2 regions of the Parazoarcus sp. PS-13 R2A genome follow, and region 1 is predicted to be linked to the other one. Evidence: predicted binding sites of a transcription regulator. Region 1 holds the regulator's gene; the other holds the start of a gene.
What was found. Region 1 encodes sigma-54, which starts transcription at its own class of promoters, with help from an activator protein. Its sites were predicted from a motif close to TGGCACGCTTNCTGCTNA; they were not measured.

Region 1 (5,314 bases):
GCCCTTAACCGGGGCGGTCGGAGGCGGTGCCGTCCGGCTGGTCGGCTTCGAGCAGTTTGATCTGGCGCTCGATGAACTCCTGGGTGGAGTCCACCCCTCGCAGCTGCAGAATGGTCGAGCGCACCGCGGCCTCGAGCAGGACCGCAAGGTTGCGACCGGCGGCAACCGGCAGGGTGACACGGGGAATCGCGTCGCCGAGGATGTTCTGTTGCTCGCGCTGCATGGGCAGCCGGCTTGGGTCGTCCTGGCCGGGCTGGCGACGTTCGAGGTGACAGATCAGCCGCAGGCGCATCTTGCGGCGGCAGGCGGTTTCGCCAAAGATGGTGCGGATGTTGAGAATGCCGAGTCCGCGCACCTCGATGAAGTCCTGCAGCAGTTCGGGGCAGCGGCCCTCGAGCACGCTGGGTGCGATCCGCGAGAATTCGACGATATCGTCGGCAACCAAGCCGTGACCGCGCGAGATCAGCTCCAGCGCAAGCTCGGATTTGCCTGCACCGGAGTTGCCGGTGATGAACACGCCAAGTCCGAGCACGTCCATGAACACGCCGTGCAGCGACACCTTTTCAGCGAGCTGTCGCGACAGGTAAAGGCGCAACTGGTCGATGACCCCGGCAGCCGGCTGCGGGGTTGTGAACAGCCCGACGTTGTGCGCCGCACAGACGCCATGGACGATGTTGGGCACTTCGCAGCCGTCGGCCAGGATGAAGGCCGGCGGGTGTGCTGACAGAATGTCGTTGAGGTGGTGCGCGACCTTGTCACGTGACTGCCGCTGCGCCCAGGCCAGCTCGGCTGCGCCGAGGATCTGCAGGCGGGTAGGGTGAATCAGGTTGAGGTGGCCAATCAGGTCGGCTGGCCAGATGCGCTCTTCGGCAACAGAGAGAACCGCGTCGATACTGCCGCTGACATGGGTCAGCTGCAGACGTTCGCGGTTGTCTTCATACAGCTGCGAGAGGCTCGTTTGTCGCATCGGTACCCCAGTCGTTGAACAGGGTGTGGAGCGCCTGTGCGTCGGGTGCGGCCTGCAGCTGTTCGCGGAAGCTGCGATCGCTGAACATCTGCGCCAGCTCCGACAAGAGCTGAAGGTGGGTTTCGTTGGCCTGTTCGGGTACCAGCAGGACAAACAGCATGTTCACCGGACGACCATCGGGCGCATCGAACTGCACCGGGGCTTCTAGACGGAGAAACGCGCCGGCTGCGTCCTTCAGGCCCTTGATGCGGCCGTGGGGAATGGCAATGCCCTGGCCGAGGCCGGTCGATCCAAGGCGTTCGCGCGCAAACAGGCTGTCAAACACCATGCTGCGGGCGATGCCCTGATTGTTTTCGAACAACAGGCCGGCCTGTTCGAAGACGCGCTTCTTGCTGCTGGCGTCGAGGTCGGCAACCACGTTCGAAAGTGGCAGGAGTTGGGAGATGAGGCTCATGCGCTTTGGGGCTCACGCAACGCCGCCGGAGCGGACGCAACGCTGAAAGGTCTCTCAGGCCCGGGCAAAGCCGGACCGCCAAATTGAGCGGCGGATTATAACTTCACCCGGGTCCGAAAGGCCTGGTGAAAAATCACGCCTCGGGAGTCTGGTGCTTGTGCGAGTCGTGGTGGTGATCGGTGCTCTTCTGCTTGTACTTGAGCACCTGGCGATCGAGCTTGTCGGTCATCGCATCGATGGCAGCGTAGAGGTCGGCGTCGGCGCTTTCGACGTGAATGTCCTTGCCGCGCACGTGCACGGTGACTTCAGCCTTCTGGTCGAGTTTCTCAACGGAAAGGATCACGTTCACGCTGGTAACGTTGTCGAAGTGACGGATCACGCGGTCAAGCTTGCCGGAGACGTACTCGCGGATGGCCGGTGTCACTTCAACGTGGTGTCCGGTGATGTTGAGATTCATGTTAACTCCTCTTGGTATCAAAGCGTTTTACGCAGACTGACCGGCGGGATATTGAGTGATTCGCGGTATTTGGCGATTGTGCGCCGCGCGACCACGATACCCTGCTGGCCCAACAGATCGGCAATCTTTGCGTCGGACAGGGGTTTCTTTCTGTCTTCGGCGTCCACCAGCTGGCGAATCAAGGCACGAATCGCTGTGGAAGAAGCCGCACCACCGGTGTCGGTGGCAACGTGACTGCCGAAAAAATACTTGAGTTCGAATACGCCGCGCGGCGTCGCCATGTACTTCTGGGTGGTGACGCGCGATACGGTTGATTCATGCAGCTCGAGCTGGTCCGCGATCTCCCTGAGGGTCAATGGACGCATTGCCACCTCGCCATGATCGAAGAACTGTCGCTGCTGGTCAACGATGGCCTGAGATACACGCAAAATGGTATCAAAGCGCTGTTGTACGTTCTTGATCAGCCAGCGTGCTTCCTGCAGCTGGCCGGTCAGACCGCCGCCCTGGCCGCGGTTCTGCTGCAGCAGGCTGGCGTAGAGCTGGTTGATGCGCAGGCGCGGCATGGCTTCGGCGTTGAGCGACACCGTCCACCGGTTGCGGATCTTGCGCACCACGACATCGGGCAGGACGTAGCGGGTTTCTTCGTTGGAATGCTGCGAGCCCGGATGCGGGTCGAGGCGGCACACCAGCGCCTGAGCATCGCGCAGGGCGTCGTCGTCGCACCCGGTGAGGCGCTTGAGCTTTGCAAAGTTGCGTTCGGCCAGCAGCTCGAGGTGCTGTTCGACGATGACCAGCGCCAGGTCGCGGCAGCTGCCTGCAGGCATGGCGCGCAGCTGCAGGCCGAGGCACTCCTGGGGGGTGCGTGCGCCAATGCCCGCCGGTTCGAGCTGCTGCACGTGCCGCAGGGCAATCGCGAGGTCGTCGAGGTCGTAGTCGAGTTCGGGCGGGAGCAGTTCGAGCAGGTCTTCGAGCTCCTGGTGCAGGTAGCCGTCGCTATCGAGCGCTTCGATGATGAAGCGCACCAGCATGCGGTCACGGTCCGTCAGCGGGGACAGGGCAACCTGCTGATCGAGATAGTCGCGCAGCGAGGTGCCTGCGGCCTGGAATTCCTGGAAGTCGCTGTCCTCGTCGTCGTCGCTCTTGCTGCTGGCGCCGCTGCCGGTGCCTGACCAGTCCATGCCTTCGTCAAAGTCGGCCGATTCGTTCTCGTTTCGGGGCTCGGCTTCCTGGGTGGTCTCGGTGCTGGTCTCGCGCGGGGTCTCGGTTGCGGGCTGCGCATCGTTGCCGACAGCGGACGGTGCGAAGTCGCTGCCGTCGCCGTCCTCACGCTCGAGCATCGGGTTCTCCAGCAGAAAGCGTTCGATTTCCTGGTTGAGCTCGAGCGTGGAGAGCTGCAGCAGTTTGATGGACTGCTGCAGCTGCGGGGTGAGCGTCAGGTGCTGCGAGAGCTTGAGCTGAAGGGTTGGTTTCATGATGCCAGTCGGGGGCGTGCCGGAATCAGAGGCGGAAGTGTTCGCCGAGGTAGACCTGGCGCACTTGTTCGTTGGCGATGATCTCGGGCGGCTTGCCGCTGGCAAGCACGCGGCCGTCGGTAATGATGGTTGCGCGGTCACAGATGCCGAGCGTCTCGCGCACGTTGTGGTCGGTGATCAGCACGCCGATGTTGCGCTCCTTCAGAAAGCGGATGATCTTCTGGATGTCGAGTACGGCGATCGGGTCGACCCCTGCGAAAGGCTCGTCCAGGAGGATGAGGCGCGGGTCGGTGGCAAGCGCACGTGCAATCTCGCACCGTCTGCGTTCTCCGCCTGACAGCGAGATGGCGGTGTTGTCGCGCAGGTGCGCAATGCCAAGTTCTTCGAGCAACTCTTCCAGGCGTTCGTCGATCTGCGCCACCGGCAGCCCGCGGAGCTCGAGCACTGCACGAATGTTCTCGGCGACCGTGAGCTTGCGGAACACGCTCATTTCCTGCGGCAGATAGGACAGCCCCAGGCGTGCGCGAGCGTGGATCGGCAGATCGGTCAGGCGTGCGTCGTCGAGCGTAATCTCGCCGCCGTCGGCGCGCACCAGACCTACGATCATGTAGAAGCAGGTTGTCTTGCCTGCGCCATTGGGGCCCAGCAAGCCGACCACTTCGCCCGAGCCAACCTCGAACGAAACATCATGGACGACTGTGCGCGCCTTGTAGCGCTTTTGCAGGCCGGTGACCTTAAGCAGACTCATCGGGGGCTTCTTTCAACAGTTTGCAGATCACGTCAGTGGAAAAACCACGGGTTTGCAGGAAACGCGCCTGGCGCGCCCATTCGCGGCGATCGTCAGGTGCGAGGCCAAATCTAGACTGCCACACTGCACGGGCGCGGTCGAGTTCGGATTCCACACATTCGCTCTCGATGGCCTCGTCGATCAAGTCCTTCGATACGCCACGCCTCGCGAGCTCGTGGCGCAGCCGCTGGCTGCCAAACCGGGCAGCCTTGCTGCGAACCCACGCTTCGGCAAAACGGGTGTCGGAGAGCAGTTCGAGTTCGCTCATGCGAACCAGTACGGCTTCGATCTCCTCGGCGCTGCCATATGGAGACAGCTTGCGCGCAAGCTCCGCCCGCGAGTGATCCCGACGGGCGAGATGGCGCAGCGCGCGTTCGCGCAGACTCGGCTCGCCCATCAGGGGTCAGCGTCCGGACGGGGCGGAGATCAGGCTTCGGAAGCGACGGGTGCCGCGCCACCGAGCGCGGCCATTTCGCCGAGTCCGACCGCTGCGCGAACCTTGTTCTCGATTTCGCGAGCCAGCGCCGGGTTTGCGCGCAGGAACTCGCGTGAGTTGTCCTTGCCCTGGCCTATCTTGTCGCCGTTGTACGAATACCAGGCGCCGGACTTGTCGACGATCTTGTAAGTCACGCCGAGGTCGATGATCTCGCCTTCGCGGGAGATGCCTTCTCCGTAGAGAATGTCGAAGTGCGCTTCCTTGAACGGCGGCGCGACCTTGTTCTTGACGACCTTGACGCGCGTTTCGGAGCCAACGACTTCGTCGCCCTTCTTGATGGCACCGGTACGCCGGATATCCATGCGGACCGAAGCGTAGAACTTGAGCGCGTTACCACCGGTGGTGGTTTCGGGGCTGCCGAACATGACGCCGATCTTCATCCGGATCTGGTTGATGAAGATCACGAGCGTGTTCGTGCGCTTGATGTTGGCGGTCAGTTTGCGCAGCGCCTGCGACATCAGTCGTGCCTGGAGGCCCGGCAGCTGGTCGCCCATCTCGCCTTCGATTTCGGCTTTCGGGGTCAGTGCGGCGACGGAGTCGATGACGACGATGTCCACGCCGCCCGAACGCACCAGCATGTCGGCGATTTCGAGCGCCTGCTCACCGGTGTCGGGCTGGGAAATCAGCAGGTCGTCGATGTTGACGCCGAGTTTCTCGGCGTAGCCCACGTCGAGCGCATGC
Region 2 (5,314 bases), on a different contig from region 1:
CCTTGTAGAAGCTCGCGATGGCGGTCAGGTCGGGCACGTAGACCTGGTCGACGAACTCGATGCAGCGGTCGATGATGTAGCTAACGTGGTTGAGGCGCTCCATGTTGATCGCGCCCACCGCGCCGGTGTCGTGCACATTGATCGCGCATGGCATCCCACCCACCAGCCAGTTCGGATGCGGGTTCTTGCCGCCGAAGATGGTGTGGATCTTGACGATTTCCTTCTGAAAGTCGAGCGCTTCCAGGTAGTGCGTGACCGCCATCAGGTTGGCTTCGGGCGGCAGCTTGTAGGCAGGATTGCCCCAGTAGCCGTTCATGAAGGGGCCGAGCTGACCGGACTCGACGAATTTCTTCAGCCGGTTCTGGATGTCACGGAAATAGCCAGGTGAGCTGTTGGGCCAGTTCGAGATGCTTTGCGCGAGCGCCGACGTGGCCTTGGGGTCGGCCTTGAGCGCCGACACCACATCGACCCAGTCGAGCGCGTGCAGGTGGTAGAAATGCACCAGATGGTCATGCACCTGCAGTGTGAGCTGCATGATGTTGCGGATCGAGTTGGCGTTCTCGGGTATGTCGATCTTCAGCGCGTCTTCCACCGCGCGCACCGAGGTCAGTGCGTGAGTGCCGGTACACACGCCGCAGATGCGCTCGGTAAAGGCCCATGCATCGCGCGGATCGCGCCCCTTCAGAATCACCTCCAGCCCGCGCCACATGGTGCCCGTCGACACCGCGTTGCGGATCACATTGCTTTCGTCGAGGTTGACCTCGACCCGCATGTGGCCCTCAATCCGGGTCACCGGGTCGACCACCACGCGCTTGCCGGTGTTGTCGAGCTTGAAGCCCTGCGTCTCGTACGAGCCCATGATCACTTGTCTCCCGCTTGCGGTTTGTTGTCGAGTCCGGGCGTGCTGCGCGCTCGCGCCAGTGCGGTCACGGCCGCGTGCGCTGCAACCGATGCACCGACCACGCCGGCTGCGGTGGCGCCGACCTTGTCCGCATTGGCCTCGATGCCGAACTGCTTGATGTCGGTGACCCGGTCGTAGAAGCTGCCCTTGTCCCAGAAGCCGTCTTCCGAGCAGCCGATACAGCCGTGGCCGGACTGGATGGGGAAGGACACACCGCTGTTCCAGCGCACTGTGGAGCAGGCGTTGTAAGTGGTCGGCCCCTTGCAGCCGACCTTGTACAGGCAGTAGCCCTTGCGCGCGTTTTCGTCGTCCCACTCCTCGACGAACTGACCGGCGTCAAAGTGCGGCCGGCGGTAGCACTTGTCGTGAATGCGCTGGCCGTAGAACATCTTCGGCCGCCCCTGACGGTCGAGTTCGGGGATTCGATCGAAGGTCAGCATGTAGGTGACGACGCCGGTCATGACCTCGGCGATCGGCGGACAGCCCGGCACCTTGATGATGGGCTTGTCGAAAATGACCTTATGCACCGGCGTGGCCCGGGTGGGATTGGGCTTGGCCGCCTGCACGCAGCCCCAGGAAGCACACGAGCCCCACGAGATGATGGCCTTGGCGTCGGCAGCGGTTTCCTTCAGCACCTCGATGAAGGGACGGCCACCGTGGATGCAGTACATGCCATCCTCGTTGAGCGGCGGGTTGCCTTCCACCGCCAGGATGTAGTTGCCCTTGTACTTGCGCTTGACCTCTTCGATGATGGCCTCGGCCTGGTGGCCGGCGGCCGCCATCAGGGTGTCGTCATAGTCGAGCGAGAGCATCGACAGCACCACGTCCTTGGCCAGCGGATGCGCAGAACGGATGAAGGACTCCGAACAGCAGGTGCACTCCAGTCCGTGCAGCCACAGCACCGGAGTGCGCGGCCGGGTTTCCAGCGCATGGGCGATCTGCGGCGCAGCGGCCGAACCCAGCCCCAGCGAAGTCGCGGTAAGGCTGCAGAACTTGAGGAAACTGCGACGTGTGATGCCCTGACGGCGCAGCACGTCGTAGAAGGTTTCAGTCATGGAATGTCTCCCTCGAAGGTCTTTCTTCTGACCCCGCAGCCAGGCAGCGCGGCGGCACATGCCGGGAGACAACACAAGAACCATGCCAAAGCCCAGTGAAATCACTTTCCTCATGATAATCAACACGTTAAGAAGCCACTGAAAATCTGCCGACGGTCCGCCCAGGCAAGATGGTTTCCACTTCCGAAAAGCAGCTGATCGCTGCGTACCCGGCGTCGCACAGCCGCGCCGCGCCGGGGCGAGCTGGCAGGAATCAGGGGAGAGGACAATCACCAATTGAAAAGCCCGGCCCCGCACCACAGAATCGCGGCTCAGGGTCTGCGGTCTGACGGCCCTGAATCCGCCATTTTCATGAAGGTGCCGCCATGTCCATCAGCGTTCTCGACCTGTTCAAGATTGGCATCGGCCCGTCGAGCTCACACACCATCGGGCCGATGCGGGCGGCGCACGACTTCGCAGCGGAGCTCGACGCGAGACAACTCACCACCAGCGTGAGCCGCATCGAGGCAAGGCTGTATGGCTCGCTGTCCGCGACCGGAATCGGGCACGGCACCGATCATGCGGTGATCGTCGGCCTCATGGGCCAGCGCCCGGACGAAGTTGACCCGGACTTCATCGCCCCCGCGGTGGCCGAGGTCCGGCAGACCGCGAGCCTGCGCCTTGGCGGAACCCATGCCCTGCCTTTTCACTGGGATCGCGACATGCGATTGCTGCCGGTGAGCCTGCCCTATCACCCCAACGCACTGAAACTCATCGCGCACGGTGACACTGGCGTGGTGTACGAGAACACCTTCTACTCGATCGGCGGTGGCTTCGTCATCGACGAGGCCCAGGCCGCGGCAGATGCGGGCCTGGTGCCACAGACGACGTTGCGGCACGAATTCGACAGCGCAGCGGAACTGCTCGCGATCTGCAAAAAGCATTCGCTGCGTATCAGCGAGGTCATGCTGGAGAATGAACTCGCGTGGCGCAGCGAGGACGAGACGCGTGCTGCGCTGCTGCAGATCTGGGCGGCCATGCGCAGCTGCGTGACGCGCGGCATCGAACAGCAGGGCGTGCTGCCGGGGGGCCTCAGGGTGCGGCGTCGCGCACATGCCCTGCACGAAAAACTGAGCGGGCTCGAACACGGCCGCAACTTCATCAGCGACACCCTGGCTGCGCTCGACTGGGTCAATCTGTATGCCCTCGCGGTGAATGAAGAAAACGCCGGGGGTGGCCGCGTAGTGACTGCGCCGACCAATGGCGCGGCCGGCATCATCCCTGCCGTTCTGCACTACTACATGAACTTTCATCCGGGCAGCGACGAAGCGGACGTGGTCGATTTTCTGCTGACCGCAGCGGCGATCGGCACCCTGTGCAAGAAGAACGCCTCGATCTCCGGTGCCGAGGTTGGCTGCCAGGGCGAAGTCGGTTCGGCCTGCGCGATGGCGGCCGCCGGCCTGACGCAGATCATGGGCGGCACGCCCGAACAGGTGGAGAATGCGGCGGAGATCGGGCTTGAGCACAACCTGGGCCTGACCTGTGACCCGGTTGCCGGGCTGGTACAACTGCCGTGCATCGAGCGCAACGCAATGGCCTCGATCAAGGCAATCAACGCTGCACAACTGGCGCTGCGAGGAGACGGTTCGCACGCCATTTCGCTCGACCAGGTGATCCGCACCATGCGCGACACCGGGCGTGACATGCTGGACAAGTACAAGGAAACCTCGCGCGGCGGGCTGGCGGTCAACTTTACCGAGTGCTGACCGCTCCGCCGCAGGCCCTGCAGCCCCACCCGGCTGCGTGGCCTTTCTAACCGCAACACACGCGACACGACAGGAAACACGTCATGAACACCGCAGTAAGCCGTTCCCCCGTTTTCATGCTGAGAACCAGCCTCATCACCCAGATCGTCGTCGGCCTGATCTGCGGCATCGCCCTCGCCCTGCTCGCCCCCGACCTGGCACGCTCCGTATCGCTCCTCGGAGACGTCTTCATTTCTGCGCTCAAGTCGGTGGCGCCGGTACTGGTCTTCCTGCTGGTGATTGCGTCAATCGCCAGCCACAGGCGCGGTCAGCCCACGCACATCCGCCCGGTGCTGATCCTCTATCTGCTCGGTACGCTGGGCGCCGCGGCAGTCGCGGTCGCCGCCAGCTTTGCGTTTCCCACCACCCTCGTTCTCGACGCGCCCGCAGTGAGCGGCACGCCACCGGGCGGCATCGTCGGCGTACTCAAGAACCTGCTGCTGAGCGCGGTCTCGAATCCTGCCAAGGCCCTGATGGAAGCGAACTTCATTGCCATCCTGAGCTGGGCGATCGGCCTCGGCATCATGTTGCGCCACGCGTCCGACACCACCCGGACGATGCTCTCCGACCTTTCCGAAGCCGTATCGAAGATCGTCAGGCTCGTGATCCGCTTCGCCCCGCTCGGCATCTTCGGCCTCGTGGCCAGCACGCTCGTGGAGTCCGGACTCGACGCCCTGCTCGACTACGCCAGGCTGCTGCTGGTCATCGTCGGCTGCATGATCTTCGTTGCCCTGGTCGTCAATCCGCTGATCGTATTCCTGAAGACCCGCCGCAATCCCTACCCGCTGGTGCTGACCTGCCTGCGCGAAAGCGCGATCACCGCATTCTTCACCCGCAGTTCGGCCGCCAACATCCCGATCAACATGGAGCTGTGCAAGCGCCTGGACCTGCACGAAGACACGTACGCGATCTCCATCCCGCTGGGCGCGACCATCAACATGGCCGGCGCGGCCATCACCATTACGGTGATGACGCTGGCCGCTGCGAACACCCTGGGCGTCAGCGTCGACCTGCCGACCGCATTCCTGCTGTGCATCGTGTCGGCACTCGCCGCCTGCGGCGTTTCCGGCGTGGCCGGCGGTTCGCTGCTGCTGATCCCGATGGCGTGCAACCTGTTCGGCATCTCGACCGATGTTGCCATGCAGGTGGTCGCGATCGGCTTTGTCATCAGCGTACTGCAGGACTCTGCCGAAACGGCGCTGAACTCCTCCACCGACGTGCTGTTCACCGCCGCCGCCTGCCCGCCGGCAGCGCCCACGCCGGAAGCCGTAAGGACGTGACTCGAGTGACGATCGAGCCGGTCCGGCGGTGCCGGCTCGCGTCAGACCATGCCTTTCCCGCCCCACCAAGTTCCGTCCGCTGAGCACAATCCCGTGTGCGCACGTGTCGTACGCGATGTGTAAGTAATCGAGCATCCATCCGACTGAGTGATGCACAGGCGGGGGCCACAGCCCTCGCTCTTCACAATCACCGAGGTCTTTCATGCAAGCTCGAAAACTGGCAGTCGTGGCAGCCGTCGCGTCGGCCATTGCGCTGTTCTTCATCCTGGACCTGGGCCAATACGTGAACCTGCA

Region 2: a site for sigma-54 is predicted at 2,027-2,044, ahead of AC22G6_RS12710 (hydrogenase small subunit). Genes of this name have one in related genera too.

What each region holds. Positions count from the first base shown of each region.
Region 1 is NZ_JBYEXN010000009.1:63,502-68,815, forward strand. Features, by position in the region: gene hprK (HPr(Ser) kinase/phosphatase) at 5-967, opposite strand; gene ptsN (PTS IIA-like nitrogen regulatory protein PtsN) at 936-1,421, opposite strand; gene hpf (ribosome hibernation-promoting factor, HPF/YfiA family) at 1,555-1,878, opposite strand; gene AC22G6_RS10250 (RNA polymerase factor sigma-54) at 1,896-3,350, opposite strand; gene lptB (LPS export ABC transporter ATP-binding protein) at 3,376-4,098, opposite strand; gene recX (recombination regulator RecX) at 4,085-4,534, opposite strand; gene recA (recombinase RecA) at 4,564-5,314, opposite strand, start outside.
Region 2 is NZ_JBYEXN010000012.1:84,252-89,565, reverse strand. Features, by position in the region: gene AC22G6_RS12715 (nickel-dependent hydrogenase large subunit) at 1-859, opposite strand, end outside; gene AC22G6_RS12710 (hydrogenase small subunit) at 862-1,956, opposite strand; gene AC22G6_RS12705 (L-serine ammonia-lyase) at 2,322-3,701, shown strand; gene sstT (serine/threonine transporter SstT) at 3,785-5,020, shown strand; gene AC22G6_RS12695 (dihydrolipoyl dehydrogenase family protein) at 5,223-5,314, shown strand, end outside.